3 regions of the Microbispora sp. CA-135349 genome follow, and region 1 is predicted to be linked to each of the others. Evidence: predicted binding sites of a transcription regulator. Region 1 holds the regulator's gene; each other region holds the start of a gene.
The links. The regulator HrcA, encoded in region 1, represses chaperone genes, less so after heat shock. The targets are predictions, from matches to a motif close to TTGGCACTCTCNNNNNGAGAGTGCCAA.
Positions count from the first base shown of each region.

Region 2: a site for HrcA is predicted at 2,219-2,245, ahead of groL (chaperonin GroEL). Genes of this name have one in related genera too.
Region 3: a site for HrcA is predicted at 4,425-4,451, ahead of groES (co-chaperone GroES). Genes of this name have one in related genera too.

Region 1 covers NZ_CP192001.1:2,599,702-2,609,590, forward strand. Annotated here, with positions in the region: gene ACQPZZ_RS12280 (CDP-diacylglycerol diphosphatase) at 1-759, opposite strand, end outside; gene hemW (radical SAM family heme chaperone HemW) at 1,088-2,308, shown strand; gene ACQPZZ_RS12290 (DUF4870 domain-containing protein) at 2,314-2,724, opposite strand; gene ACQPZZ_RS12295 (DUF3097 domain-containing protein) at 2,808-3,611, opposite strand; gene ACQPZZ_RS12300 (hypothetical protein) at 3,630-4,292, opposite strand; gene hrcA (heat-inducible transcriptional repressor HrcA) at 4,487-5,500, shown strand; gene dnaJ (molecular chaperone DnaJ) at 5,501-6,640, shown strand; gene ACQPZZ_RS12315 (16S rRNA (uracil(1498)-N(3))-methyltransferase) at 6,650-7,384, shown strand; gene ACQPZZ_RS12320 (hypothetical protein) at 7,400-8,083, opposite strand; gene ACQPZZ_RS12325 (SigE family RNA polymerase sigma factor) at 8,080-8,559, opposite strand; gene ACQPZZ_RS12330 (histidine triad nucleotide-binding protein) at 8,858-9,202, shown strand; gene ACQPZZ_RS12335 (PhoH family protein) at 9,257-9,889, shown strand, end outside.
Region 2 covers NZ_CP192001.1:7,982,140-7,992,028, reverse strand. Annotated here, with positions in the region: gene thrC (threonine synthase) at 1-730, shown strand, start outside; gene ACQPZZ_RS36770 (MoaD/ThiS family protein) at 776-1,051, shown strand; gene ACQPZZ_RS36765 (cold-shock protein) at 1,307-1,507, shown strand; gene groL (chaperonin GroEL) at 2,388-4,010, shown strand; gene ACQPZZ_RS36755 (GNAT family N-acetyltransferase) at 4,089-4,517, opposite strand; gene ACQPZZ_RS36750 (HelD family protein) at 4,514-6,499, opposite strand; gene ACQPZZ_RS36745 (hypothetical protein) at 6,637-6,945, shown strand; gene ACQPZZ_RS36740 (DNA repair helicase XPB) at 7,520-9,175, opposite strand; gene ACQPZZ_RS36735 (hypothetical protein) at 9,275-9,817, opposite strand; gene ACQPZZ_RS36730 (helicase-associated domain-containing protein) at 9,865-9,889, opposite strand, start outside.
Region 3 covers NZ_CP192001.1:1,250,934-1,260,822, forward strand. Annotated here, with positions in the region: gene tsaD (tRNA (adenosine(37)-N6)-threonylcarbamoyltransferase complex transferase subunit TsaD) at 1-202, shown strand, start outside; gene ACQPZZ_RS06325 (hypothetical protein) at 239-1,261, opposite strand; gene ACQPZZ_RS06330 (class I SAM-dependent methyltransferase) at 1,418-2,677, opposite strand; gene ACQPZZ_RS06335 (MarR family winged helix-turn-helix transcriptional regulator) at 2,784-3,389, opposite strand; gene ACQPZZ_RS06340 (NAD-dependent epimerase/dehydratase family protein) at 3,528-4,370, shown strand; gene groES (co-chaperone GroES) at 4,541-4,852, shown strand; gene groL (chaperonin GroEL) at 4,919-6,544, shown strand; gene ACQPZZ_RS06355 (sigma-70 family RNA polymerase sigma factor) at 6,866-7,492, shown strand; gene ACQPZZ_RS06360 (anti-sigma-D factor RsdA) at 7,489-7,704, shown strand; gene ACQPZZ_RS06365 (DUF5319 family protein) at 7,665-8,042, opposite strand; gene ACQPZZ_RS06370 (helix-turn-helix transcriptional regulator) at 8,126-9,130, opposite strand; gene guaB (IMP dehydrogenase) at 9,785-9,889, shown strand, end outside.

The sequences.
Region 1 (9,889 bases):
TGCCATATGGATGTGCAGCTGGTTGAAACCTCTGGCCTGCTTCGAGTTGATGCCCAATCCCACCGGCGTGGGCACCACGGTGGGAGGCTGGGTGGCATAGTAGTCTGCGGCACTCCAATAATTCGGTGCACTGCTGCCGCAGATCCAGGAACACTCGATCCCGCTGATCCGCTGAGTGGGAACGAGAATATAGTTGATGTACTTCTTCTTGCTCTTGGTGCCGCCCATCACCACGTAGTCGGCATGGTTCTGCCGGCAGGTGTTTTTGCTGTGACACTTCTGGCTGAGCCGCCAGAGGGAGTCCGAATCGGTGGTCTTGCCGCACTCCTTGGGATCAGGCCCTTTGGCGAGTTGCAATGAAGGCGCGGCCAGCGCGTGCTCGGCATCGGAAAGTATGCCTATGCTCGCGAGCACGCCGGTGCCCGCCAGGCTGGAGAACTGGATGAACCGGCGTCGCGTGAGCTCGCTCGCCTCGTCGTTCGCCCGGTCGCTGTCGCACATGGTTACCCCCGATAAACCTGCGTCTGAAGCCGCTTGTGGCGATCCGTGCATGCACTGCGGCTCCGGCCGTGTCCGAGACCGGAAACGCTCGCGGGCCGAGGGTTCGAGCAGCGTGTTCGCGACGCCCTTGCCCATGAATTGAAGATCGACGCATTCGGCCGGGTTGATCCCCTCGCGATCGGCGAATAAAAGCGACTCGCAGCCTTGAGTTTCCGCGGGAGAGATCGGAACACTTCCCCCGGGCGCTGGGGGAATCACCGAGTGTTCCACTCCGCGGCGTGCACGGCGACTGGCCTCAAGGGGGCGATGATTTGTCATGGCGTTGTGCGGCGGCCACGTGGGCGCGCATTAGAATAATCCGGCACGACATATCGCGCGATATGGGGCGAGTGTGACAAAGGTGGATAGCGTCACTCTGCTCCACTCGGCCGCGCGAAAGCGGGTACATCGCCGGTGGAAGGATCCCCAGGGGCCGTGCGTCCTGGTGGCGGGCTTGCTCGTGACGAATCCGCCTGAATCGCCGCGACCGTAGACCCGATGATCAGGGCGTCGATGGCAGGGCGCGAGTGACGGCAGACTGGAGAGCGTGCCTTCAGTGCTTCCCGACGGAGATCCCGTCCCCGCGAGCGGCGAGCTGCCGTCCGGAGCCCTCGACGGGCTCGGTTCCCGTCCGTTCGGCTTCTACGTCCACGTGCCGTTCTGCGCGACGCGCTGCGGCTACTGCGACTTCAACACCTACACGTCCGCGGAGCTCGGCCCCGGCGCCGCGCAGCGTGACTACGCCGCGACCGCGGTCGAGGAAATACGGCTGGCCCGGCGCGTGCTGGGAGACGCCGCGCCGCCCGTGGAGACCGTCTTCTTCGGCGGCGGCACGCCGACCCTGCTGCCCGCCGCCGACCTCGTACGGATCCTCGACGCCATCGGCGAGGAGTTCGGCCTGCGGCCGGACGCCGAGGTGACGACCGAGGCCAATCCCGAGTCCGTCGACCCGGCCTATCTCAAGGAACTGCGGGCGGGCGGGTTCACCCGGGTGAGCTTCGGCATGCAGAGCGCGGGCGAGCACGTCCTCGCCGTCCTCGACCGGCGGCACACCCCCGGCCGGCCCGCCGAGGCCGTACGCGAGGCTCGCGCGGCCGGGTTCGAGCACGTCAACCTCGACCTCATCTACGGCACGCCGGGGGAGAGCGACGACGACTGGCGGGCCAGCCTGGAGGCCGCGCTGGCGGCCGGGCCCGACCACGTCTCGGCGTACTCCCTGATCGTCGAGGACGGCACCCGGCTCGCCGCCCGGATCAGGCGTGGCGAGCTGCCGATGCCGGACGACGACGTGGCGGCCGACCGCTACCTGATCGCCGAGGAGCTGCTGACCGCCGCCGGCCTGAGCTGGTACGAGATCTCCAACTGGGCGGCGGGCGACGAGGCGCGCTGCCGCCACAACCTGCTCTACTGGACCGGCGGTGACTGGTGGGGGGCCGGACCGGGGGCGCACAGCCATGTCGGCGGCACCCGCTGGTGGAACGTCAAGCACCCCGCGGCGTACGCCGCCCGCCTGGCGGCCGGGACATCGCCCGCGCACGCCAGGGAGGTGCTGGCGGCGGAGGACAGGGCCGTCGAACGGATCATGCTGGAGCTGCGCCTCGCCTCGGGATTCCCGCTCGCCGGCCTCGCCCCCCAGGCGCGTACGGCCTGCGCGCGGGCGCTGGCTGACGGGCTGCTCGAAGTGGAGGCCTTCAAGGCGGGCCTGGCCGTGCTCACGCTGCGCGGCAGGCTGCTCGCCGACGCCGTCGTCCGCGACCTGACCCCGTAGGACGGTCAGAAGACGGCCGCGGTGAGGGGATACCGGAAACTCCTCCCGCTCCGGGCGGCGATCGCCCCGACGGCGCCCATCACGAGGCCGTACACCCAGACGATCAGGAACACCACGAAGATGCCGAGCAGGGAGCCGACGAACAGCGTCAGCCAGTTCACGATCAAGCAGATGATCACCATGGACAGGGTGAGCCAGAAGTTCAGCGCCTGCGCCGCCTGGTGGCGCACGTAGGGGGACCGGCGCCCGCGGGTGTAGTAGACCAGCAGTATCCCGACCATGCCCAGCGGCCACGAGACCAGGTTGGCCAGCCCGAACAGGTGTGCCCGCGACGCCACCCTCGCGTCGTCGCTGCCCTGCCTCGGGCCGGGCCGGGAGACGTACGGCTGACCGGGGATCTCGCTCCGCTCGCTCATGATCGTCTCTCATGCTCGGGTCGATTCGAGGCCGGACGGCGTCCGGCCCGTCGTGCGAGGTCAGAACGGCAGGACGGGGGCCTTCACGAAGCCGTCACGAAGTCGATGAGCTCCTCCACCCGGCCGAGCAGCTCGGGCTCCAGGTCGGCGTAGGTCGTCACCCGGCCGAGGATGTGCCGCCACGCCTCCTGGGGGTCCATCCGCCAGCCGAGCGCCGCGATCACGCCTTCCTTCCAGGGCACGCCGCGCGGCACGTCCGGCCAGGCCGGGATGTCGAGCACCCGGGGCTTCACGGCCTGCCAGATGTCCACGAACGGATGCCCGACCACGAGCACCTCGTCACCGGAGACCCGGGCGGCGATGCGGCTCTCCTTGGAACCGGGCACCAGGTGGTCCACGAGCACGCCGAGCCGCCTGCCCGGCCCGGGGGCGAACTCCTCGACGATCGCGGGGAGGTCGTCGACGCCCTCCAGGAACTCGACGACGACCCCCTCCACCCGCAGGTCGTGCCCCCAGATCTTCTCGACCAGCGAGGCGTCGTGCACGCCCTCGACGTAGATGCGGCTCTCCCTGGCGACCTGCGCACGCAGGCCCTCGACCGCGATCGATCCCGAGGCGCTCCGCAGCGGCCCCTTCGGGCCGGCCTGGGGGCGCACCAGCGTGACCGGTTCGCCGTCGAGGAGGAACCCGGCGGGGGTCAGCGGGAACACCCGCCGCCGGCCGAACCGGTCCTCCAGCGTCACGGCCTCCTTGTCGCAGGCCACCACGGCGCCGCAGAAGCGGCCCTCGGCGTCCTCGACCACGAGGTCGGGCTCGGCCGGAATCTCGGGGATCCGCCCCCGCCGTGGCCGCCGCCAGTCTCCGGAAAGTACGTCCCGCCCGTACATGCGGGGAACGCTAGCAAATCACGCCATGCGGCGGCGGGCTCCGGAACGGCGCACCAGCACGACGATCGTCACGATCACCGCGGCCAGGAAGCCGACGACGGGCAGCGCCAGCAGCGCGAGCGCACCGCCCACCAGTTTGCCGATGTCGCCGGTGAGCTGCTTGCCGACGCCGAACCTCACCCCGTCGCCGTCGCAGGCGACCTGGTAGGTGCCCGCCTGCGGGACGTCGGCCTCGAACAGCAGCTCCCAGGTGGTGCCGTTCAGCGCGACCGTCTGGGAGGCGGCCGGCCGGGTCAGCCGTAGCCGCGGGTCGGTGCCGTCGCCGAGCCGGCAGCTGACGTCGGTGGGCTGGTCGACCGCCGCGTAGATGGCGGGCTTGTCCGCGGGGTCGAGCGCGACGCTCACCGACTCCCCGCCGGAGAAGGTCGTGGTGGGCGCGATGTCGCCGATCGTGGAGAACAGGCCGCCGGCGAAACCCCCCACCCCCGCCACCAGCAGGACGAGGAAGAGCGCCCAGGAGAGAAAGACCCACAGCAGGCGGGGCCGGATGGGCCGGGAGCCGCCGTACGGCGGGGGAACGGGGTGCGGCATCCGCAGGGTCGCGCCGGGCGGCGCGGCGGGCGCGGGGCGGGGGACCCGCATGGTGACGTCGGCCGGAGTGGGGTTCTGATTCTCGTACATGAAGTGAAGAATCGACCATGCCACTTGCCGTCGATTTGCAGCCCGCTTGTCCCGGTGCCCTGCGCTGTCCCGGTGCCCTGCGCTGTCTTGGTACCCACTGCGTTATCGCACCACGTGGGGTGGTAGCCGTACACTTGGCACTCGGGAACACAGAGTGCCAGAGTCGGTGTTTCCAGGCACAGGGAGGTGACACATTGCTCGACGACCGCAAGCTCGCCGTTCTGCGCGCCATCGTCGAGGACTACGTGTCCACCAACGAGCCGGTGGGGTCCAAGGCCCTGGCGGACAGGCACAATCTCGGCGTCTCCCCGGCGACGATCCGCAACGACATGGCGGCGCTGGAGGAGCAGGGATACATCACGCAGCCGCACACCAGTGCCGGCAGGGTGCCGACCGACAAGGGATACCGCCTGTTCGTCGACCGGCTGTCGCAGATCAAGCCGTTGTCGAGCGCGGAGCGCAGGGCCATCGAGACCTTCCTCGCCGGGGCGGTGGACCTCGACGAGATCGTCATGCGCACGGTGCGGCTGCTCGCGCAGCTGACCCGTCAGGTCGCGGTGGTCCAGTACCCCTCGCTCACCAGGTCGTCGGTACGCCATGTGGAGATCGTCCCGCTCGCGGAGCGCCGGGTCATGCTGGTGCTGATCACGAACACGGGGCGCATCGAGCAGCGGGTGGTCGACCTGCCCGAGGCCGTCGGCGACGACCGCATCGCCAACCTGCGCGCCGTGCTCAACGCGTGCCTGGACGGGTGCGGGCTGTCGCAGGTGCCGGATACCGTGGCCGACATCCCCGAGCGGCTGCCGCCCGAGGACAGGCCGGCGGCGGCCACGATCCTTTCCGTGCTGCTCGAGACGCTCGTGGAGCGGCACGAGGAGAAGATCGCCTTCGCCGGAACGGCCAATCTGGCGGCGGCCGACTTCAGCGTCGGCCTGCGCGGCGTGCTGGAGGCGCTGGAAGAGCAGGTCGTCCTCATCCGCCTGCTGGGCGAGACCGGCGGGCTGTCCGACATCACCGTCCGAATCGGATCCGAGAACCCCTACAGCGGGCTGCGTGGCACCTCCATCGTGGCCGCCGGGTACGGTTCGGGCGACCAAGAATTGGCCCGGCTCGGAGTGCTGGGCCCGACACGAATGGACTATCCGGTGACGATGGGTGCGGTACGCGCGGTGGCGCGGTACGTCGGCCAGATCCTGGCGGGGTCATAAGTGTCCAACGACTACTACGCGACCCTTGGCGTACGGCGCGACGCCAGCCAGGAAGAAATCAAGAAGGCGTATCGCCGTCTTGCCCGTGAGCTGCACCCGGACGTCAATCCCGACCCGGAGACACAAGAGCGGTTCAAGGAGATCAACCAGGCGTACGAGGTGCTGTCCGACGCGGGCAAGCGCCGCATGTACGACATGGGTGCCGACCCGTTCGGTGGCGGCGCGGGGGCCGGGGCCGGGGCCGCCGGCTTCGGCGCGGGCTTCCCGTTCAGCGACATCATGGACGCCTTCTTCGGCTCGGCGGGCGCGACGCGCGGGCCCCGCTCGCGTGCCCGCCGGGGCCGCAACGCCACCATCCGGGTCGAACTCGACCTGTCGGAGTCGGCCTTCGGCACGACCCGCGAGATCACGGTCGACACGGCCGTGCTCTGCGACGTCTGCCAGGGCTCGGGGGCGGCGTCCGGCACCCACCCCGACACCTGCGACATGTGCCACGGGCGCGGTGAGGTCTCGCAGGTGACCCGTTCGTTCCTCGGACAGGTCATGACCTCCCGTCCCTGCCCCCAGTGCGGCGGGTACGGCAGCGTCATCCGGCACCCCTGCATGGAGTGCTCGGGCGAGGGGCGGGTCAGAACCCGGCGCACGATCAAGGTGAGGATCCCGGCCGGGGTCGAGGACGGCACGCACATCCAGCTCGCCGGAGAGGGCGAGGTCGGCCCCGGCGGCGGCCCCCCCGGAGACCTGTTCCTGGAGATCGTCGAGCGGCCGCACAAGATTTTCGAGCGGCGCGGCGACGACCTGCACTGCACCGTCCACATTCCGATGACCGCCGCCGCGCTCGGCACGTCGCTGACGGTCGAGACCCTCGACGGCGACGAGCAGATCGACGTGCGGCCCGGCACCCAGGCCGGTCAGGTCATCCCCATGTACGGCAAGGGCGTCCAGCGGCTGAACGAGACCGGCAGGGGCGACCTGCTGATCCACGTGAACGTCGAGACACCGGCCAAGCTCGACCCCCAGCAGGAGGAACTGCTGCGCGAGCTGGCGAAACTGCGCGGGGAGGAGCGGCCGCCCGGCAAGTTCTCCCCGGGCCAGCAGGGCTTCTTCTCCCGCCTGCGAGACGCCTTCAACGGCCGCTGAGCTGATCGGATGACTGTTCCCGTGTTCCTGTCGGACGCGGCCGGGCGGCCGGCGGACACGTTCGTCCTCGACGGGCCGGAGGGGCGGCACGCCGCGGCCGTGCGCCGCCTGCGGCCCGGGGAGCGGATCGACGTGACCGACGGCGCCGGGCGGGTGGCCGAATGCACCGTCTCGGCGGCCGGCAAGGACTCGCTGACCGTCGAGGTGCTGCGCCGGTTCGAGGTTCCGCCGCCCCGGCCGAGGCTGGTGGTCGTGCAGGGCCTGCCCAAGGGCGACCGGGGCGAACTCGCGGTCGAGATGATGACCGAGGCCGGGGTGGACGTGATCGTTCCCTGGGCCGCCGCCCGCTGCGTCACGCAGTGGAAGGGCGACCGGGCCGCCAAGGCCCTCGCCCGCTGGCGCGGCACCGCCCGCGAGGCGGCCAAGCAGGCCCGGCGTTTCCATCTGCCCGAGGTGACCGAGCAGGCGACGACGGCGGCGGTCGGCTCGCTCGTCTCCGCCGCGGCGCTCGCGGTCGTGCTGCACGAGGAGGCCGCCGAGCCGCTGAGCCGCCTGGCCCTGCCGCAGGAGCCGGGCGACATCGTGATGATCGTGGGCCCGGAGGGCGGCGTCACCGAGGAGGAGATCGCCGCGTTCCGGGCCGCGGGAGCCGTGCCGGCCCTGCTGGGGCCGACGGTGCTGCGCACGTCGACGGCGGGCGTGGCCGCGGCCGCCGTCCTGCTGTCCCGCTGCGGCCGCTGGTGACCGGCCGAGCGCCCGTCAGGAGGCGGGCGACTCGGTCGCCGAGTTGGGTGTGAACGTCTCCGTGGGCGTCGGGGCCTGGGTGGTCGCCGTAGGCGCCGCCGTGGTGGGCCGGGCCGTGGTGGGCCGGGTCGTCGGAGGGCGCGTCGAGGCCGTGGGCGTCACCGTGGGCGGCTGCGTCACCGAGGTCGGCGAGCACGTCGGCGGGAGGGGCGTGTCAGGCTCGATCACCCCGGGTTCGGAGGCCGGCGCGACGCAGGGATCGGACGGCGACGGCGACGGCCGGGTGGTCACGCCCGCCTTGTGCGTCGGGGACGGGGCCGGCCGCGCGCGCGACGGGCTCGGAGCGATGGGCACGACCACCTCGGGCAGGGACGGCGCCACATTGGGGGGCCGGCTCACGGACGAGGTCGTCGGCTCGTCCTTGTGCTCGTTGCGGACGTCGAGGATGCCGGTCTGCTGCCCCACCTGCTCACGCAGGTCGGGAACGAGGGCGACGACCGCGCCCGCCGTGAGCACGGCCCCGGCGGCGGCCGCTCCTATGCGCCACCACAGCAGGCCACGCAGGCCACGCAGGCCGCGATGGTCGATCCGCCTGCGAATGATCTCGAGTCCATCGGGAGACGGCACGACCGAGTCCGCCTCCGCGCGCAGGGTACGGCGGAGCAACTCGCCGTACTCGTCGTCGGGAGGGAAGGTCATGAGAACTGCTCCAGTGCCATCCGTAGTGCGGCCATGCCGCGGGCCGTGTGACTCTTCACCGCGCCCTTGCTGATACCCATCGCGTGCGCGATCTCGGCCTCCGACAGGTCGCCGTAATAACGCAGCACCAGCGCCTCGCGCTGGCGGGTCGGTAAGCCGCGGAGCGCCTCGATGACGGCCGAGCGTTCCAGTTCGCCGATCGCGCCGTTCTCCGCGCTCGGCGCGTCCGGCAGCCCCTTCGGCGCGTACTTCTCGACGACCGCGCGGTGCCGCAGCACGGAACGCGATCGATTCACGACCGATTGGCGAAGATAGGCCAGTGCCTTGTCGGTGTCTCTCAGCCTGCGCCAGGCGCCATGGAGGGCGACGAACGCGTCCTGAACGACTTCTTCCGCGCTGGCCACGTCACGGACCAGCAGCACGGCGAGACGCACCAGTGACCGATAGTGAGCGCTGTAGAGCGCCGTCACGGCCATGTCGGCATCCCATCCGACGGGCACCGTTCCCAACGACCTGTCGGCCACGAGGGTCTCGGTGGTCACATCAATAGGACGCTCGTCATCCCCGGGGGGTTTACGTTCTTCCGAATCATGAGGGGGCATGGCCCAGCGGTGTCCTCGCCCGACACTAGGGGGGTTGTGTTCGTGCAGTCTCGCACACCCACACTAGCCGGGGGGATCATTGCAGTCATCAACTACCGTCAACGGCTGGTGCCGCGACCGACATGATTCGCCACGGGGCGAAGATCGGGGGGAGGGGCACTAGGCTTCTCGCGTGAGCGACTGCCTCTTCTGCAAGGTCGTGGCCAAGGAGATCCCGGCGGACATCGTCCTGGAAGCCGGGCGGGCGCTGGCCTTCCGTGACATCAATCCGCAGGCCCCCACCCACGTCCTCGTCGTGCCCAAGGCCCATCACGAGAACGCCGCCGCGCTGGCCGCGGCCGACGACGGCCTCGCCGACGACCTGCTCAAGGCGTGCCACGCGGTCGCCGTACAGGAGGGCGTGGCCGAGACCGGCTACCGGATCGTGTTCAACACCGGCCCCGGCGCGGGGCAGACCGTCTTCCATGTCCACGCGCACGTGCTCGGCGGCCGGGACCTCACCTGGCCCCCCGGCTGAGCGGCTAAAGTGGGGAGGGAACTAGGGAGGCGATCAGGGCCGCAAGGGCCGCCCATGTCCGAGTCACAGCAAATCAACAAGACCCAGGCCAAGGTAGTCATCCCCGAGGGGCAGCCGATGGTCAGCCTCCTCGGGTCGGGTGACGAACTGCTGCGGGTCATCGAGGGCGCCTTCAGCGCCGACATACACGTGCGGGGCAACGAGATCACGATCACCGGCAGTCCCGAGGAGAGCGGCGTCGTCGTACGCCTCTTCGAGGAGCTGGTGGAGCTGGTCGGCTCGGGTGCCGAGTTGTCCCCCGACGCGGTCGAGCGCAGCATCCACATGCTGCGGCAGGCCACCGAACGTCCGGCCGAGGTCCTGTCCCTGGACATCCTGTCCGCGCGGGGCCGGACCATCCGCCCGAAGACGATCAACCAGAAGCGGTACGTCGACGCGATCGACAGGCACACCATCGTCTTCGGTATCGGGCCCGCCGGCACCGGCAAGACGTACCTGGCGATGGCGAAGGCCGTGAAGGCCCTGCAGAACAAGCGGGTCAACCGGATCATCCTCACCCGCCCGGCCGTCGAGGCGGGGGAGCGGCTCGGCTTCCTGCCGGGCACGCTCTACGAGAAGATCGACCCATACCTGCGGCCGCTGTACGACGCGCTGCACGACATGCTCGACCCCGATTCGATTCCCCGC
Region 2 (9,889 bases), 3.3 Mb from region 1:
GGTGTACGGCGGCCGCCTGGTCGCCCTCGAAGGCACCTACGACGAGGTGAACCGCTTCTGCTCCGAGCTCATCGGTGACGAGCTGGGCGAGAAGTGGGGCTTCGTCAACGTCAACCTCCGGCCTTACTACGCCGAGGGCTCCAAGACGCTGGCGTACGAGATCGCCGAACAGCTCGGCTGGCGGCTGCCCGACCAGATCGTCATCCCGGTGGCCTCGGGCTCACAGCTCACCAAGATCGACAAGGGCTTCCGTGAGCTGATCAAGCTGGGGCTGGTCGAGGAGCGGCCCTACCGCATCTTCGGCGCCCAGGCCGAGGGCTGCTCGCCGGTCTCCCGGGCCTTCAAGGCCGGGCAGGACGTGGTGCAGCCGGTGCGGCCCGACACCATCGCCAAGTCCCTGGCGATCGGCAACCCGGCGGACGGGCCGTACGTGCTCGACATCGCCCGGCGGACCGGTGGCGCGGTGGAGGACGTGAACGACCAGGAGGTGGTGGAGGCGATCCGCCTGCTGGCCAGGACCGAGGGTGTCTTCGCCGAGACGGCGGGCGGCGTCACGGTCGGCGTGCTGCGCAAGCTCGTGCGCGAGGGCCGCCTCGACCCCGACGCCGAGACCGTGGTGCTGAACACCGGCGACGGGCTCAAGACGCTCGACGCGGTGGCCGAGCACGCCCGTCCCACGGCCGTCATCCGCCCCTCTCTCGACGCGTTCCGTGCGGCATTCGCCAACTGAAAGCGTTTCACAAGGCCCATCGGCAGCAACGAAAGCGAGCGAACAATGAGCGTTTCCGTACGGATTCCGACGATTCTCCGGACGTACACCAACGGAGCCGCGGAGGTGAGCGGAGAGGGGGGAACGCTCCGCGAGGTCCTGCAGAAGCTGGACGCGGACTACCCCGGCATCGGCGGGCGCATCCTGGACGAGACGGGCAAGATTCGGCGTTTTGTCAACGTCTACGTCGGGGAAGAGGACGTCCGATTTGTTGACGGCCTCGACACCGCCACTCCGGACGGGGTGCAGATTTCGGTCATCCCCGCCGTCGCCGGAGGCTGAGCCGCCGCACCGGGGCTGAGCACCTGAAGTGCACTTCTACCGTGAAGAAGTCATACGGTGCTATGACAAAAGGTGCAGCTCTCAACTATTCACCGGTAAAGTGAATATTCTTCGGTGCCGCTTTGAGCGAACGCCAAGTAGTAGTTTGCGGATTGACTCTGTTGTCCTACGCCTTGACGCGGGTATGGTCGAGGACGATCGACGAAACCGGGGGCTTCTTGGGTGTGGTCCCCAGCCCAGCAAGAGGAGTCGGAAGTGGCGCAGGGCACCGTCAAATGGTTTAACGCGGACAAGGGCTATGGCTTCATCGCGGTAGACGGTGGGAAGGATGTGTTCGTCCATTACTCGGCAATCATGATGGACGGCTACAAGGCCCTCGAGCAGGGTCAGCGGGTTGAGTTCGACATCACGCAGGGTCAGAAGGGCCCACAGGCGGAGGCCGTTCGGGCCGTCTGATCCCGTCAACGACCATCGAAAGGCCCGGCTCGCGGCCCCCGCGAGCCGGGCCTTCCGCTGTGTTTCCCGCTTCGCTCGTCGGGGCGCTCACTTCCGGCGGGGGTCGTGCCGGAGGCGCGCCAGGGGCGCGGCCCTCGTCGCTGCTTGGTCGCTTCGCTCCCGCGCAGCTCCTCAGTCCAGACCGGCGGCGCGCCCCGACGGCTCGCTCGGTGTTCCCCGCTTCGCTCGCCGGGGGCTCACTTCCGGCGGGGTCGTGCCGGAGGCGCGCCAGGGGCGCGGCCCTCGTCGCTGCTTGGTCGCTTCGCTCCCGCGCAGCTCCTCAGTCCAGACCGGCGGCGCGCCCCGACGGCTCGCTCGGTGTTCCCCGCTTCGCTCGCCGGGGGCTCACTTCCGGCGGGGTCGTGCCGGAGGCGCGCCAGGGGCGCGGCCCTCGTCGCTGCTTGGTCGCTTCGCTCCCGCGCAGCTCCTCGGTCCAGACCGGCGGCGCGCCCCGACGGCTCGCTCGGTGTTCCCCGCTTCGCTCGTCGGGTCGCTCACTTCCGGCGGGGTCGTGCCGGAGGCGCGCCAGGGGCGCAGCCCTCGTCACGTGCTCGCTCGTTCCTCGCTGCGCGCGTTCCTCAGTCCAGACGCCGGCGCGCCCCGACGGCTCGCTCGGCACGCCCTGCTGGGCCGTTCTGGACATACCGTCCAAGCTGGTCAGAGTGGCTTCCGCTTGCACTCTCAGGGGGAGAGTGCTAAATACTTGTTTGGCACTCTGAGGTCGAGAGTGACAACAACCGGGATCGGGGCGATGGGGCCCGCGCAGGGATAGCGGGTCCAAGCCGTCGCGGGCGTCGGCTCGGTCCGTTGAAGACACCCTGCTACTGGGAGGTCTAGCCTAATGGCTGCCAAGATGATCGCGTTTGACGAGGACGCCCGGCGCGGTCTCGAGCGCGGTATGAACCAGCTCGCCGACGCCGTGAAGGTGACCCTCGGCCCCAAGGGCCGCAACGTCGTGCTGGAGAAGAAGTGGGGCGCCCCCACGATCACCAACGACGGTGTCTCGATCGCCAAGGAGATCGAGCTCGAGGACCCGTGGGAGAAGATCGGCGCCGAGCTCGTCAAGGAAGTCGCCAAGAAGACCGACGACGTCGCCGGTGACGGCACCACGACGGCTACCGTGCTCGCCCAGGCGCTGGTACGCGAGGGTCTGCGCAACGTGGCCGCCGGCGCCAACCCGATGGCGCTGAAGAAGGGCATCGAGGCCGCGGTCGAGCGCGTCAGCGAGGAGCTGTCGAAGCTCGCCAAGGACGTGGAGACCAAGGAGCAGATCGCCTCCACCGCCTCCATCTCCGCCGCCGACACCGAGATCGGCGCCCTCATCGCCGAGGCGATGGACAAGGTGGGCAAGGAAGGCGTCATCACCGTCGAGGAGAGCAACACCTTCGGCCTGGAGCTCGAGCTCACCGAGGGCATGCGCTTCGACAAGGGCTACGTGTCCGGCTACTTCGTGACCGACCCGGAGCGCATGGAGGCGGTCTTCGAGGACCCCTACATCCTGATCGTCAACTCCAAGGTCTCGGCGAACAAGGACCTGCTGCCGCTGCTCGACAAGGTCGTGCAGTCCGGCAAGCCGCTGGTCATCATCGCCGAGGACGTCGAGGGTGAGGCCCTGGCCACCCTGGTCGTCAACAAGATCCGCGGCCTGTTCAAGTCCGTGGCCGTCAAGGCTCCGGGCTTCGGCGACCGCCGCAAGGCCATGCTGGGCGACATCGCCACCCTCACCGGTGGCCAGGTTGTCAGCGAGGAGGTCGGTCTCAAGCTCGAGAACGCCACCCTCGACCTGCTCGGCCGTGCCCGCAAGGTCGTCGTGACCAAGGACGAGACCACGATCGTCGACGGCGCCGGTGACGCCGAGCAGATCGCCGGCCGGGTCAACGAGATCCGCGCCGAGATCGAGCGCACCGACTCCGACTACGACCGCGAGAAGCTCCAGGAGCGCCTCGCCAAGCTGGCCGGCGGCGTGGCCGTCATCAAGGCCGGCGCGGCCACCGAGGTCGAGCTCAAGGAGCGCAAGCACCGCATCGAGGACGCCGTCCGCAACGCCAAGGCCGCGGTCGAGGAGGGCATCGTCCCCGGCGGTGGCGTGGCCCTGCTGCAGGCCGGCGCCAACGCGTTCGACAAGCTCGAGGTCAACGGCGACGAGGCCACCGGTGCCGCGATCGTCCGCAAGGCCCTCGAGGAGCCGCTGAAGCAGATCGCCGTCAACGCCGGCCTCGAGGGCGGCGTCGTGGTGGAGAAGGTCCGCAACCTCCCGGCTGGTGAGGGCCTCAACGCCGCGACCGGCGAGTACGTCAACATGTTCGAGTCCGGCATCATCGACCCGGCCAAGGTCACCCGCTCGGCGCTGCAGAACGCGGCGTCCATCGCGGCGCTGTTCCTGACCACCGAGGCCGTCATCGCCGAGAAGCCCGAGAAGGAGAAGGCCCCCGCCATGCCCGGCGGCGGCGACATGGACTTCTGATCCATCTGCCTGCTTCGTCTCATCGGAAGGGCGGTTCCCCCTCGGGGGAGCCGCCCTTTCCCGTTTTACGCCCCAGGCTCAGGTGAGGCGCCTGACCCAGCGGGCGCAGTCGGTCTGCATCGCGTATCCCGCCGCCGTCCAGGCGTGGTGCGCCAGGGCGTTGTCGTGCAGGACCATCGCGTCCGCGCGGAACGCGCCGAATGCCCGGAACCGCTCCTCCGCGGCTTCGATCAACCGCGAACCGATGCCCATGCGCCGGTGGGCGGGGTCCACGGCGAGCCGGTAGAGGTGGGCCCGCCAGCCGTCCCATCCGGCGATGAGCGTGCCGACCATGCGGCCGTCGATCTCGGCGATCAGCAGCGCCTCGGGATCGCGCTCGATCAGAGCCACGACCTTGCCGGCGTCGTCGTGCCTGTCGGTGTTCTCGGCGGCCTCACGCCAGAACCGCAGGACGGTCTCGACGTCCTCGGAGACGCCGTTGCGGATTCGTACGTCCGGTGCATTCATCGCAGCTCCTCGGGCAGCTCGCGGCTGTGCAGGATGGCCAGGGAGGTCACGGCCCGGGTGAGAACCACGTAGAGGCGGGCGAGGCCGCGCTCCTCGGCCTCCGCGATCGCGGCCGGCTCGGCGACGATCACATGGTCGTACTCCAGGCCCTTGGCGAGCGTCGCCGGCACCAGCAGCACCCGGTCGTCGCCCACGGAATCCGGGCCGAGCACCGTGTGCGGCACCGCGGCGGCCTCCAGGGCCGCGGAGAGCGCGGGAAGCTCGGCGTCCGCCGCAATGACCCCGATGGAGCCCTCCTGTGCGAGGGCGTGCCGTACGGCCTCGGGGAGGGCGGCGGCGACGTCGGTCTCGCGGCGCACGGACAGGGAGCCGGCGCCGGGGCGCAGCGAGCGCGGCGGGGCGAGCTCGGGCGCGACGGAGGGCAGCAGCCGCGCGGCGAAGTCGAGGATCTCGCGGGGCACGCGGAAGCCCAGCGTGAGCTCGGTGACCTCACCCCCGGGCTGGCCGAGGTGGTCGAGCACGGTCTTCCAGGAGCGTGCCGACCAAGGGGTGGTGCCCTGCGCGAGGTCGCCGAGCACGGTCGCCGATCCGGTGCGGCAGCGGCGTCCGAGCGCGCGCAACTGCATCGCCGACAGGTCCTGCGCCTCGTCCACCACGAGATGCCCCTGTGACGGGGTCCGCTCGATCAGGTCGCCGAGCTCGTCCAGCAGCGCCGCGTCGGCGGCCGTCCACTTGGCCGAGCGATGCGACTTGTACGGCTTGCGCCACACGATGAGCTGCTGCTCCTCGGGCGTGAGGTCCGATCGGGCGGCCCTGGCGAGGAACTCCGCGTCCGACAGCAGCCGGAACAGCACCTGCTCGGGGGTCAGCTTCGGCCAGACGGCGTCGAGCACGGCCTTGACCGGCTTCGAGCGGGCCACCGCGTCCTGCACCCGGTCGTCGGGCGACTCGCCGCGCCGTTCCATCTGGACGAGCACGGCGTGGGCGAGGCGCTGGGCCAGGGTGGCGCGTCCCGGGCCGTACCTCGTCGTGCCGCGCAGCGAGGCGACGATCTCGCGGACCTCGTGGTCGGGCACCCGGTAGCGGTTGACGCCCTTGGTGAACAGCACCCCTTCGACGGGCTTCGTGACGTGCAGCCACAGCGCCCGCTTCACCACCTCGGCCATGCGGGCGTCGCCCTTCACGGCCGCCACCGCGGGGTCCTCGGGATGGGCGTGGTCGCCGAGGACGCCGGCCACCGTCTTCTGGTCGACCTTCACCTCGCCCAGGGCGGGAAGCACCGAGGAGATGTACGCGAGGAAGGCCCGGTTGGGGCCGACGATCGTCACGCCCGCGCGGGACAGCTTCTCCCGGTGGGTGAACAGCAGGTAGGCCGCGCGGTGCAGGCCCACGGCGGTCTTGCCGGTGCCCGGCGCGCCCTGCACGCAGACGGTCACGCCGAGGTCGGCCCGGACGATCTCGTCCTGCTCCGGCTGGATGGTCGCCACGATGTCCCGCATCGGGCCGGTGCGGGGCCGCTCGATCTCCTCGGTGAGCAGCCTGCTCTGCCCGAGAGCCCGGCCGTCGAGCGGTTCGTCCTCGTACGCCGTGAGGTCGCCGCCCTGGTAGCCGAATCTGCGGCGCAGCCTGATACCCATCGGGTCGGCGGGACCGGCCTGATAGAAGGCACGGGAGATCGGGGCGCGCCAGTCGATCACGAGCGGGCGGCTGCTCTCGTCGTGGACGTGCCTGCGGCCGACGTAGACCGTGGTCGGCAGGTCGTCGTCGAACGCGCGGTCCAGGCGGCCGAAGAACAGCGGAGTGTCGGGGTGATCGGCCAGGGCGGCCACCCGCTGGTCGAGCAGGCCCTGCAGGACCTGCTGCGACACCCAGTCGCCGGCGGCGTCCGCCGACAGCGACTGCGCGTGCTCACGCATCGCTCGCAGTGCGGCGCGGGAGGCCGCGAGATGGGCGCGCTCGGCTTCGAGCACATTTCCGGGCATGCGAAAACTCCTCAGGGCATGACGAGGACAGGGCTGGTGGAAGCGGGAAGCACAAGAGCTTAGCGATGGACGCCCCGATGCCGAAACGGTATTTCTCGCGCGTGTCGCCGTTTCCCCGGGCGGGTATCTGTACCCGGGTGACGCGCACCGTGGTTCCTCCGGCGATCCCGGCGGCGGCGAGCCTGCTGCTCGCCACGCTGTGGGGGTTCGCGGTATTCGGCGACTGGGGCAGGCGGGCCTTCTGCGAGACGAGCCTGGAACCGTCGCCGGGGTGCGCGGACCGGATCGCCTCGGTGATCGCGGTGTCCGTCGTGGTCGCCGTGGTCGCGGCGTGCCTCACGGGGATGGCCTGGCTCACTCGGCGCGAGTCCCTGTACGGCGTCGCCGTCGTGGTCTGGGCGGTCGCGGTGGGGGTGCTGTTCGTCGGCGGCCTCGCCGTGCAATGACCGAGTCCGGTGACCGGCGCGGAAACCTTCCGGCGACGATGATGGAGCGCTCCATCATCGGGCTGCCGGGGAAACGGCATGCGGCAGTGGGGTGATTTGTCCTAGAACGTCCTGTTGTATGAGTCGTAGGGGTTCATCGGCGGCGCGCGGTAACGGGCGGCAGAAACCAGAACTAAGACGAAAAATGCGCATATTGTGTGATTCGCCTTGTCTGCTGGGTATTGCCGCCATCACGACTGCTTCATGTGAGGGTTAGGCACGAGGGGGTGATGTGGTGACAAGGCCCAAGGGCATTTCCTGGACCTAGGACACGACTGGGTCGCGTCTGAGTGACACACGCCCTGCTGCCCGGTCCAGGTGGCGCGCTCGCCGTGCCGTCGCCCCACCCACGGAGATTCTCGTGGGTGGAGCGGAGCGGGCAGGTTGAGCTCGGCCGGCCGTTCGGCCCCCGCCCGGCCCAGCGCCCGCCACGGGTCCTGTGCCAGGTCGTGCGCCCACCACGGGCCCCCGCCAGGTCGTGCGCCCACCACGGGCCCCCCGCCCGGTCGTGCGCCCCGGCTCCCCGCCCGGGGGATCAGCGCGCCGGGTCCTCCTCGCCCACGTCGTCGGCGTCGATGATGTGGTAGGCGTAGCCCTGCTCGGCCAGGAACCGCTGCCGGTGCGCGGCGAACTCCTGGTCGACGGTGTCGCGGCTGACCACGGAGTAGAAGCGTGCGCCGCCGCCGTCCGCCTTGGGACGCAGCACGCGGCCGAGTCGCTGGGCCTCCTCCTGGCGCGAGCCGAACGTGCCGGAGACCTGGATCGCCACGGCGGCCTCGGGGAGGTCGATGGAGAAGTTGGCGACCTTCGAGACCACCAGCACCCGGATCTCCTTGTCGCGGAACGCCTGGAACAGGCGCTCGCGCTCCTTGATCTTGGTGTCACCCTTGATGACCGGCGCGTCCAGGTGCTCGCCCAGCTCGTCGAGCTGGTCGATGTACTGCCCGATGACCAGCACCTGCTCGTCGGCGTGCCGGCGAACCAGCGCCTCGGTCACCCGCGTCTTGGCCGGGGTGGTCGAGCAGAACCGGTAGCGTTCGTCGCTTTCGGCCATGGCGTAGGCCAGCCGCTCGTCGTCGCTGAGCGTCACCCGCACCTCGACGCACTCGGCCGGGGCGATGTAGCCCTGGTTCTCCATCTCCTTCCAGGGCGCGTCGTACCGCTTGGGCCCGATGAGCGAGAAGACGTCGCCCTCCCGGCCGTCCTCGCGCACGAGCGTGGCGGTGAGGCCGATGCGCCGGCGGGCCTGCAGGTCGGCGGTCATCCGGAAGATCGGCGCGGGCAGCAGGTGGACCTCGTCGTAGACGACCAGCCCCCAGTCGCGGGCGTCGAACAGCTCGAGATGCCGGTAGGTGCCCTGCCGCCGGGTCGTCATGACCTGGTAGGTGGCGATCGTGACCGGGCGGATCTCCTTTCTGGTGCCGGTGTATTCGCCGATCTCGTCCTCGGTCAGCGAGGTACGCCTGAGCAGCTCCTGCTTCCACTGGTGGGCCGAGACGGTGTTGGTGACCAGGATCAGCGTCGTCGCCCGGGCGTGCGCCATCGCCGCCGCGCCGACGATCGTCTTGCCCGCGCCGCACGGCAGCACCACGACCCCGGATCCGCCGTGCCAGAAGGCGTCGGCCGCCTCCTTCTGGTAGGGCCGGAGCGTCCAGCCGTCCTCGCGCAGGTCGATGGGGTGGTGCTCGCCGTCGACGTATCCGGCCAGGTCCTCGGCCGGCCAGCCGAGCTTGAGCAGCGTCTGCTTGATGTTGCCGCGCTCCGAGGGGTGGACGGCGACGATGTCGGCGCCGTAGCGATCCCCGACCAGCGGCTGGATCTTCTTGGAGCGCAGCACCTCCTCCAGCACGGCGCGGTCGGTGCTGGTGAGCACCAGGCCGTGGATGGGGTGCTTCTCCAGCCGCAGCCTGCCGTACCGTGCCATGGTCTCGGCGATGTCGACGAGCAGCGCGTGCGGCACGGGGTAGCGGCTGAAACCGATCAGCGCGTCGACGACCTGCTCGGCGTCGTGCCCGGCGGCCCGGGCGTTCCACAGCGCGAGCGGGGTGATCCGGTAGGTGTGGACGTGCTCGGGCGCGCGTTCCAGCTCCGCGAACGGGGCGATGGCCTTGCGGCACTCGTCCGCCCTCGGGTGGTCGACCTCCAGCAGCAGCGTCTTGTCCGACTGAACGATCAGCGGCCCGTCACTCAATGCCTGCCCCCCTCGTACGGCTTACCGCATATCAAACACGAGGCCGGGCCGAATCAGTCCCGGTCTCGCGAATGCCGCAGGGGTGCGATCAGCCCGCGATCAGTCGAGGTAGCCGTTGACCCCGGCCCAGATGACCCCGCCGACCCCCAGCACGACCAGCACGACGTTGATGCCGATGGCGATCCACGCCCACTTCAGCAGCCCGCGCGCCTGATCGGGGTTCGTGTCCACCTTGCTGAGCGCGATCCCCGACAGGATCGCCCCGGCGATGCCGCCGAGGGTCACGTAGCAGCTCAACGACAGCACGATGCTGACGACGAGGGCCACGATCGCGTGCGTGCGCGGGCCCTCCTGCCGCGGGGGGTAACCACCGGGCGGGTAGTAGCCGTACTGCTGCTGCTGGTACGGATTCGGCCCCGGCTGCCCGTACTGCTGGTTCGGGTCGGGGCCCGGTGCCCCGTACGGTCCGTACTGCTGGTTCGGGTCGGGGCCCGGCGTTCCGTACGGTCCGTACTGCTGCTGGCCGTAGGGGTTGGAGCCGGACGGCGGTCCATAAGGATTGGAGCCGGACGGCGGTCCATAGGGATTGGACGGCGTCTGCCAATCCTGGGGTCCCTGCCCCGGCTGCTCTGGAGTCGTCACCCTGAAATCCTTTACTACGGGAGATCTCAAGGTTTACCACGAACAGGTCATCTTCCGATCTCGGCGATACCC
Region 3 (9,889 bases), 1.3 Mb from region 1:
CAACTCGCGGCTGCGGGCCCTGGCCCAGGAGCGCTGCGACGCGGCCGGAGTGCGCCTGCGGGTGCCGCGGCCCGGTCTGTGCACCGACAACGGCGCGATGGTGGCGGCGCTCGGCGCGAATCTGGTGGCGGCCGGCGTCAGGCCCTCCACGCTGGAGATCCCGGCCGACTCGTCGCTCCCGATTAGCGTCGTCAACGTCTGATCGCACGCCCGGCCTCGTACGAGTCCGGCGCGGCGGTCAGTCCGTGTGGCCGCGGGCGGGGCGCAGGAGGACCTCGGCGAGCGCCAGCATGGTCTCCTCCAGTGCGGCGAGCCGCCTGGCGACGTCGCCCCGGGCCGGTTCCATGGCGCGGGTGACCGCGTCCGAGACGGTTTCGGCGATCTGCTCACGGTCGGGCCTGCTGCGCACCGCCTCGGCGAGGGGCACGACGGCCCCCGCCGCCAGGGTGAGGTCGGCGTTCATACCCGCGATCGTGGTGCTCATCTCGTCCACGCCGGCGGCGACGTCCCCGACGCCGGCGCTCAACCCGGCCACCGTCGTGTTCATGCCGTCCACGGCGGCGCCGAGCCCCGCCATGGTGGAGGTGGCGCCGTCCACGGTGGCGCCGAGCGCGGTCACCGTGGCGTCCATGCCCTCGACGGCGTGACCGAGACCGGCGACGGTGCCGCGCAGTTCCCCGATGCCGAGATCGGCGGGCAGGCTCCCGACGCGCTCGCCGACCGTCTCGACGCCGCTCTCCACCGCTTCGATCCGGCCTCCGACGGCGTCCAGCCGTTCGACGACGACGGCCTCCAGCCGCTCGGTGCGCTCGGTGAGTGCGGTGAGGGTCTTGTCGATCCGGGTGAAACGCCCGGCGGCGGCCTCCATGCTTCCCTGGACCTTGCCGAGCCGGTGGGTGAAGTCCGCCATGCGGTCGGCGAGGCCCTGGGTCCGGCCGCCGGCCTCATCGACATGGTCGCGCAGTAGTTCCACATGCTGGGCCAGCCCCTCGGCCCAGGCGGGCGGCCTTACCGCCATGTCGTCGAGCCGCTGAGTGATCGCTTCGAGTGCCGCGCCGAGGCCGCCCAGCTCGCGCTCGCGCACCTCGCGCAGCAGCCACTCCATGCCCTCCAGCCGCTGGCGGATCTCGTCAAGCACGGCGCCCTGCGTTCGCTGCTCGTAGACGTGGTCCTGCGCCGCCCGGGCGAGCAGTTCGCGCATCCGATCGGAGATCGCGGTCTGGCTGCCCGCCTGGAGGAGGTTGTGGCTGGAATGCTCCACCGAGAATGCTCCTTCACTCGCCGAAACGTCGGTTCGGCCCGGTCTCGCGCAGATGAACGAACAGGCGGCATGCCCGACGGCCAACTTTAGGCCCTGGCCCGCGGCCATCAGGCGTGGAATGAGAAAGGCGGTAATTGCCGCTGAATTGCTCCGGTTTCACCCGTCAGTGCTGGTCACGGGCTGGCAAAGCAGGACGAACGGTCGTTCCGCGATGCGAGTGAGCACGATCACCGTGGAATTGTCTCCGGAAAGTCGCAGATCCTTGCGCAGTCGTTCGACGTCGACGGCGGACCCGCGCTTCTTGATGGTCACCGTGCCGACGCGCCGCTCGCGTAGTGCCGCTCTCAGCCGCTTGAGCGAGAACGGCATGACGTCGGTCACCTCGTAACGGGACGCCCATTCCGTGCGTACGAGACGGTCGCTCGTGATGTAGGCGATCCGCGGGTCGACGAGGCGGCCCGACACGAGAGCGGCGACCTCGGCGACCAGATGGGCCCGCACCGCGGCGCCGTCGGGTTCGTAGAGGTAACGGCTCACCGGCCCGGTCTCCGCCTCCGCGCCGGACTCCGTGAGCGTGGCTCCGGACGGCAGCAGAGTGGCACGCCGGCCGCCCGATCCCATCCCGGTCCAGATCGCCGCCTCCTTCACCTCGCCGCGGTACGACACCCACTCGGCCTCGGCGCCCTCCGGGATGAACTCGTACGGGATGCCGGGGGCCACCTTCAGACAGGCCGCCGGGGCGCGGGCCACCAGGTCGAGCACGACCGGCCACGTGGGGGAGTAGGCCTTCGGATCGAAGGTCCGTCCGCTCGCGCCTCTCCTGGCGGGGTCGGCGAACAGCAGGTCGTACCCGCCCGGGTCGGCCATCGCGGCGTCGCCCGTGCGGACCTCGACCGTGGACGACAGGCCGAGCGCCGCCACGTTGGCGCGGGCGATCTCCACGGTCAGCGGGTCGAGATCCACGGCGTTCACGGAGCAGCCCGCCCTCGCGAGGGCGAGGAGATCGCCGCCGATTCCGCAACAGACGTCCAGCACGGCCGGGCCGCCCTCCGACTCCCCGGCGGCCTCCCCGGGGGCCTGCGCGGTGGCCTCTCCGGCGGCGCGGATTCCGGCGGTCCGGTTTCTGGCGGCCTGGATTCTGGCGGCGCGGTGTGCGGCGACCTCGGGGCGCGTGGCCTGCTCCAGTCCGTGCGGGGTGAAGTACATGACGGCGGCGTCGGGGCCGAACTTGGCCTCGGCCCGCCGCCGCAGCGACGCCTGGGTGAGCGCCGCCGCCGCCAGGTCCGCCGGGTGGCTCCGGCGCAGCGCGCTCGCGGCGGCCACCGGATCCGCGCCGTCGGCGAGTATCTTCACGGCCTCGTCCAGGGCCCCGTGCCCGGCGGGCGTGAGCAGCGTGCGGAAGGCGTCCAGGTCCACGCCCGCGACGCTATCGGATTCGTCCGTAGTGCTCCGGCTGTGGGCCGGGGAGCGCGACGGGAGCGGGAAGGCCGCGCGAGGGTGTCACGCGGGCCGTGTCCGCCGGTCAGCGGGAGCGGACGTCGCCGAGCGAGGTGAGCAGCTTGCAGAGCAGTCCGGACAACTGTGCCCGGTCGTCGTCGGTGAGGCCGGACAGCAGCCGCTCCTCGTTGGCCACATGACCCTCCAGCAGCGCGTCGACCACCGCCCGCCCCTCGTCGGTGAGGGTGATCAGGACCATGCGGCGGTTGGAGGGCGAGACCTCCCGGTGCACCAGCCTCTTGGCGACGAGGCGGTCCACCCGGTTGGTGAGCGCCGCCGAGCTGACCATCGCGGCCGTGGCGAGTTCGCTCATACAGAGCCGGTGATCGGGATTGGACCGGAAGAGAGTCGCGAGCACGTCGAACTCCCACGGTTCCAGGTCGTGTCCGGAGAAATACTTCTTGATGCCCTTTTCCAGCAGCCGGGACGCACGGGAGATCCGCCCCGCCACCCCCATCGCCGAGCAGTCCACGTCCGGACGCGCCCGGGCCCACTGGCCGAGTATCTGGTCGACGGCGTCGTCGCCGGCGGTGCCCGTGCCCGTGGTGCCCGTGCCGGTGGGGTTCGTACCGGTGATGTCCGGGCCGGCGGCGTCCCCGCCGGCGGTGTCGTTCGCGAGGGTGTCGTTCATAGCGCGTGCGGCCTGGGTCCTCCGCCGCTCCTCCTCCACCCGCCATCGTAACCGACACTTCGACGTTGAAGTTTTGGCCCGGCATACGTTACCGTCTACGTCGAACAGTAAAACGTCGAAGTGTTCGAGGTGGAAAAAATGAAGGTGCTGGTGCTCGGCGCGACGGGGTACATCGGCTCGGTGCTGGCGGAGCGCCTCACCGAACGCGGCCACGAGGTCGTCGCGCTCGTTCGTCCGAAGGCCCGCGAGACCGCGGTACCCGGAGAGGTGCGCCACGGCGACATCCACGAACCCGGGACGCTCCGCGCGGCGGTGACGCCGGACATCGACGTCGTCGTGCACGCCGCCAACCCCGTCGGGGACGAGGCGGTGGACGTCGCGGCGATCGATGCGCTGGCCGGCGGCGGAGCGCGGCTCGTCTACACCAGTGGCGTCTGGGTGCTCGGCACCACCACCGAGGCGGCGGACGAGGACGCCCCGCTGGACCCCATCCTCGCCTCCCGCTACCGGCCGCGCCTTGAGAGGCTCGTGCTGGACGCCGGCGGCGTCGTCGTCAGGCCCGGAATCGTGTACGGCCGGGGCGCGGGAATCCCCACGCTGCTCGCCTCCCCCGAGGGGGAGGACGGCCGGTACGTCCACGCGGGCGGCCCGGTGCCGACCTGGGCGACCGTGCACGTCGACGACCTGGCGGACCTGCTCGTGCTCGCGATCGAGAAGGCCGGTCCGGGGAGCCTCTTCCACGCCGTCGCCGAGGAGGCGGTGAGCGTCGCGGACGCGGCCGCGGCGGCGGGCCGCACGGGCAGGGCCGTGCCCTGGCCGATCGACGAGGCGGGCGAGGTGCTCGGCCGTCCGTTCGCCGAGGGTCTGGCCCTGAGTCAGGTGGTGAGCGGCGACCTCGCCAGGAAGGTGCTCGGCTGGGAGCCGAGCCGCCCCGGCATCGTCGACGACGTCCGCTCCGGGTCGTACGCCTCCCGCGTCTGACCTGCGATGCCGGTTCGTGTTGACTGTCACGCGCCACTTGCATACTGTTTCGTGTTGGCACTCTCCCATCGAGAGTGCCAATAGCGACGAGACAGGTCTGACACCCGCGACGGCAGGCCGCTGGTCGCCTCTTCAGCTCATTCATCGCAATCTGAAGGGGAGGTCCGATCGTGACGACCGCCACCAAGGTTCCCGTTAAGCCGCTTGGCGACCGCATCGTGGTCCAGCCGCTTGAGGCCGAGCAGACCACCGCCTCCGGCCTGGTCATCCCGGACACCGCCAAGGAGAAGCCGCAGGAGGGCCGCGTCCTCGCTGTGGGTCCGGGCAACTGGGACGAGGACGGCGAGAAGCGCATTCCGCTCGACGTCAAGGAGGGCGACGTCGTCCTCTACAGCAAGTACGGCGGCACCGAGGTCAAGTACGGCGGCGAGGAGTACCTGGTGCTCTCGGCCCGCGACGTGCTCGCCATCATCGAGAAGTAGGCCGCGTCGGCCAGTGGAGCCCCGGGACACGCGCCCGGGGCTCCGCGCGCTCACAAGGAGACCTGAATGCCGAAGATCCTGGAGTTCGAAGAGGACGCGCGGCGCGCTCTCGAGCGTGGTGTCAACGCTCTCGCCGACGCTGTCAAGGTGACCCTCGGCCCGCGTGGCCGCAACGTCGTCATCGACAAGAAGTTCGGTGCCCCGACGATCACGAACGACGGTGTCACCATCGCTCGCGAGGTCGAGCTGGACAAGCCGTACGAGAACCTGGGCGCCCAGCTCGCCAAGGAAGTGGCGACCAAGACCAACGACATCGCGGGTGACGGCACCACCACCGCGACCGTCCTGGCCCAGGCCATGGTCCGCGAGGGCCTGCGCAACGTCGCGGCCGGCGCGCAGCCGCTGGGACTCAAGCGCGGCATCGACAAGGCGGCCCAGGCCGTCAGCGAGCGGCTGCTCGGCAGCGCCCGCCACGTCGAGGACAAGAAGGAGATCGCCAACGTCGCGACGATCTCCGCGCAGGACGCGAAGATCGGCGGCCTGATCGCCGAGGCGTTCGACAAGGTGGGCAAGGACGGTGTCATCACCGTCGAGGAGTCCAACGCGATGGGCCTGGAGCTGGAGTTCACCGAGGGCCTCCAGTTCGACAAGGGCTACCTGTCGCACTACATGGTGACCGACTCCGAGCGCATGGAGGCGGTCCTCGAGGACCCCTACATCCTCATCACCCAGGGCAAGATCGCCTCCATCGCGGACTTCCTGCCGCTGCTGGAGAAGGTCGCCCAGAGCAAGCGCCAGCTGCTGGTCATCGCGGAGGACGTCGAGGGCGAGGCCCTGGCCGTCCTGGTGACCAACAAGATCCGCGGCACGTTCACCTCCGTCGCCGTCAAGGCGCCCGGCTTCGGTGACCGCCGTAAGGCGATGCTGCAGGACATCGCCATCCTCACCGGCGGCCAGGTCGTCAGCGAGGAGATCGGCCTCAAGCTGGAGCACGTCGGCCTCGAGGTGCTCGGCACGGCCCGCCGCATCGTGGTCAACAAGGACACCACCACCATCGTGGACGGCGCCGGCGACGCCCAGGCGATCGAGGACCGCGTCCGCGAGATCAAGGTGGCCATCGAGCAGTCCGACTCCGACTGGGACCGTGAGAAGCTCCAGGAGCGTCTCGCGAAGCTGTCCGGCGGTGTGTGCGTGCTGCGCGTCGGCGCCGCGACCGAGGTGGAGCTGAAGGAGAAGAAGCACCGCCTCGAGGACGCGATCTCCGCGACCCGCGCCGCGATCGAGGAGGGCATCGTCTCCGGCGGTGGCTCCGCGCTCGTGCACGTGTCCAAGGAGCTCGACGACCTGGGCCTGACCGGCGACGAGGCCACCGGCGTCTCGATCGTCCGCAAGGCGCTGATCGAGCCCGCCCGCTGGATCGCCGAGAACGCGGGCATGGAGGGCTACGTCGTCACCACCAAGATCGCCGCGATGAACGCCGGTGAGGGCCTCAACGCCGCCACCGGTGAGTACGGCGACCTGGTGGGCCAGGGCGTCATCGACCCCGTCAAGGTGACCCGCTCGGCCGTGCAGAACGCCGCGTCCATCGCCGGCATGCTGCTCACCACCGAGGCCCTCGTCGTGGACAAGCCCGAGGAGGAGGCTCCGGCCGCCGGCGGCGGTCACGGTCACGGACACGGTCACGGCCACTGATCGAGACCGGGTGGCGGCCGCCGGCCGCTCGTCCCGCAGTACCCCGCGCCCCGCGCCCGCCCGCAAGGGTGGACCGCGGGGCGCTCCGCTTTCCGGGAGAGGACGCCGGCACGCGAAGCGGGGCCGCGGGCAAAGGGCATCTGATTGGCATACTTCTTTTTCCCTGTCAAGCCATCAGGCGTATATCTCTCGTTTTTGGGCATTCTGGTTGGAATGTTCCAACGAGCGAGTGATCTGATGATTACGGAGCGTTATCAGCGCATCAATGTGACCAATCCGTAGCCGTCAACCATGACGACATGAACGATCGCGGCGGGCATCATGCCTAACGTGACCGAGGGATGCGTCGCCGACGCCGCAACTGGGGTAAGGCTTGCGACGAGATCGGATGAGTCCGACCTCAGGGAACTGACCAGCCTTGCCGTACAGGGAGACCGCACCGCGATCGAATCACTGCTGGGACATCTGCGCCCGATGGTGGTCCGGTACTGCAGGGCCCGACTGGGCAGGGTGTCCGGTCAATACCACATCGCCGACGACGTGGCCCAGGAGGTGTGCATCGCGGTGCTGTCGGCGCTGCCGCGCTACCGCGACATGGGCCGCCCGTTCGCCTCGTTCGTCTTCGGCATCGCCTCGCACAAGGTGGCCGACGCCCTGCGCAGTTCGGTCCGCTCGGCGGTGCCGACGCAGGACCTGCCGGACGGGCCTGACGAGGGCCCGGGACCGGAGGAGACGGTGGTCCGCTACATCGAGGCGCAGCACGCCCGGGACCTGCTCTCCCGGCTCCCCGACACGCAGCGCGAGCTCCTCATTCTGCGGGTGATCTCGGGTCTGTCCGCCGAGGAGACGGGTAATGTACTCGGCATGTCACCGGGGGCTGTCCGGGTCGCGCAGCATCGCGCGCTCGCCAGGCTCCGGCAGTTGGCCGAGTTGGAGTCGATTGCGTGACCACGAAACGTCGTCGTACGGCCCGCCACCTGCGGTCGTACGGCGATGCCGATGTGGAGGGCGACGTAATGCGGACGGACGCCGTCCTCGACGCGCTCGCCCGCCGTGAGCCGGTCGGCGGCACGGACGCCGCCGTCCGGTTGCTCGGTGCGCTCGTGGCCGACGTGGACAGTCAGCGGCTCTCTTCCGTGTCGATCACGCCGTCCACGTAGCCCCGGGCGTACTCCCAGCTGACGTAGTCGGCCGGGTCGGGCTGGTAGGCGGGCTCATGGACCTGCGGCCGGCCGTTGTCGATCATCTGGCGCAGGTTGCCGCGCAGCAGGTCCCAGTCGAAGTAGTGCTGTTCGCCGCACTCCGGGCAGTCGAGGACCAGCCCGAGCACGCCCTGGGGTTCGAGCAGGGACCGGAAGACCTCCACGTCGGCGAGATCGGTCAGCGCCTCGTCGCGTTCGGCGAGCGTCAGCGGCTCCACGTCGTCGGGCTCTCCAAGCTCCGCCGCGGGGTCGTCGGGGTCATCCGCGAACGGGTCGCGGGGGACGTCTTCCAGCACGCATCCCACCTTATGACCACGGCCCCCTCCGCCGAGCGAAAGTGCGCCTCATCCGCTCGCCCGGGTGATCCGCGCCACGGGTGTCACAGCCAGCCGCGGCGGGCGGCCTCCACCCCGGCATGGAAACGGGACTGGGCCCTCAGCTCCGACATCGCCTCGGCGAACCTGGCCCGCACCGTGCGTACGGACACCCCGAGGTGACGGGCGATGGCGTCGTCGGACAGGCCGCGCCCGGCCAGGCGCAGCACCTGCAGCACGGTGTTGTGCGGGGAGATCGGCGCGGCCCGGGCCCACAGCTCCTCGAACAGCGTGCGCAGCGCTCCCACCGCCACCGGCGCGTGAACCAGGTAGCAGTTGTAGGAGTGCTCGGGCAGTGGCACGCCCCACTCGGCGGGCAGCCCGGCGGTGCCGTCGCCGAGCGCGAAGAACCAGCTCGGCAGCGCGTCGAGGGTGCGCAGCCCCGCGCCCGCCCCGGAGAACCGCGCGCACACCTCCCGTACGGCGGGGGTGGACACGGCGTCGAGCGTGACGACCATCCGCACGCGCAGGATGCCGTCGGCGGCGGCCCGGATCCACTGGCCGCCGTACCCGTCCGCGAGCCGGGCCATCGTCCGGGGGTCCGGCACGGCCATGACCAACTCGGCGGGGGGCGCCTGCAGCGCGAGGCCGATCACGCTCTCGCAGAGCTCGTCGGCGCCGCTCACCGGCTCCACGGAGAACCGCCCGCTGCGCCAGTCGCGGCCGGCGTCGTAGTGATGGGACAGGCGTCCGGCGGCGGCGAGCACCTCGTCGATCTGGCGGGTCTCCCGCGCCATGCGGTCCAGCCTCTCGGCCACCAGCCGCCCGATCGCCGCGGCCGGATGCCGGGCGAGGAACTCCTCCCGCCGCCGGTTCACCGCGCCGAGCCGTACGAGCCCGTTCAGGGCGTCGAGCACGTCCTCGGCGGGCCGGTCGACCGCCTCGGCCAGCTCGGTCAGCGTGGCGCGATGCAGTCGCAGCACGGCCGTGTAGAGGGCCGCCTGGCCGGGGGACAGGCCGAGGCTTTCGAACGGGTCGGCTTGAGGGGCGGCGTTGCGCGTCGTACTCATGCTCGCTCCGTCGGTGGTCGCACTGGTCGCACAGCGCCGATCTCACTGCGCCCTGTTCGTATCGGTCGCCCCGGTCGCCCTGTTCGTATCGGTCGCCCCGGTCGCTCTGGTCGCCTTGATCGCCGGTCGCATTGCTTCGCCGGGTGGCTCATTTCATTGGGGAAAACGTTTCCCGTCGTCCGGCCCGCCGACTTCCGTCTCATCTCCGCCTCGCTCCGCGTCGCGAGAATAGCTCGGCTTTTCCGCGCTGTCCGTCCCGTTCGCACATTTGGCACGGCCGAACGTGCCGGCTGTTGTATGGACGTGAAGGTTCGCATTTGTTTCGGTCGAAGTTTCGAAAGAGCAGGAAATGCATCTTTGTGCAGTTGCACGTTACGCCATTGCGCGGGAACCCACCGTGACGCATCCTTGACCCAGCGTTAGCCGGGAAACGCCGCGTCTGCCGGGCGCGGAGGGGGGCTCGACGGGCGTGGCAGGCGCGACGCGGGTAAGTGGGGGGACCGGAAGCCGGTCCCCCCACTTTTTGTGCCGTCCCTCTTGACAGGTCTGCCGATTGCGGTTTGTGGCGAGCACTAGACTGACCTCGGGTCTGGCGAGGGACCCACGCGCGAGGACCCACGCGTAAGGACCCACAGCGCAGGAGGGGTGCAGCAGATGGCCAAGTTCACCGAGGCGGGGCTCACGTTCGACGACGTGCTTCTCGTCCCCGCGTATTCGGACCTGCAGCCGGGTGACGCCGACACGACGACCCGGCTGTCG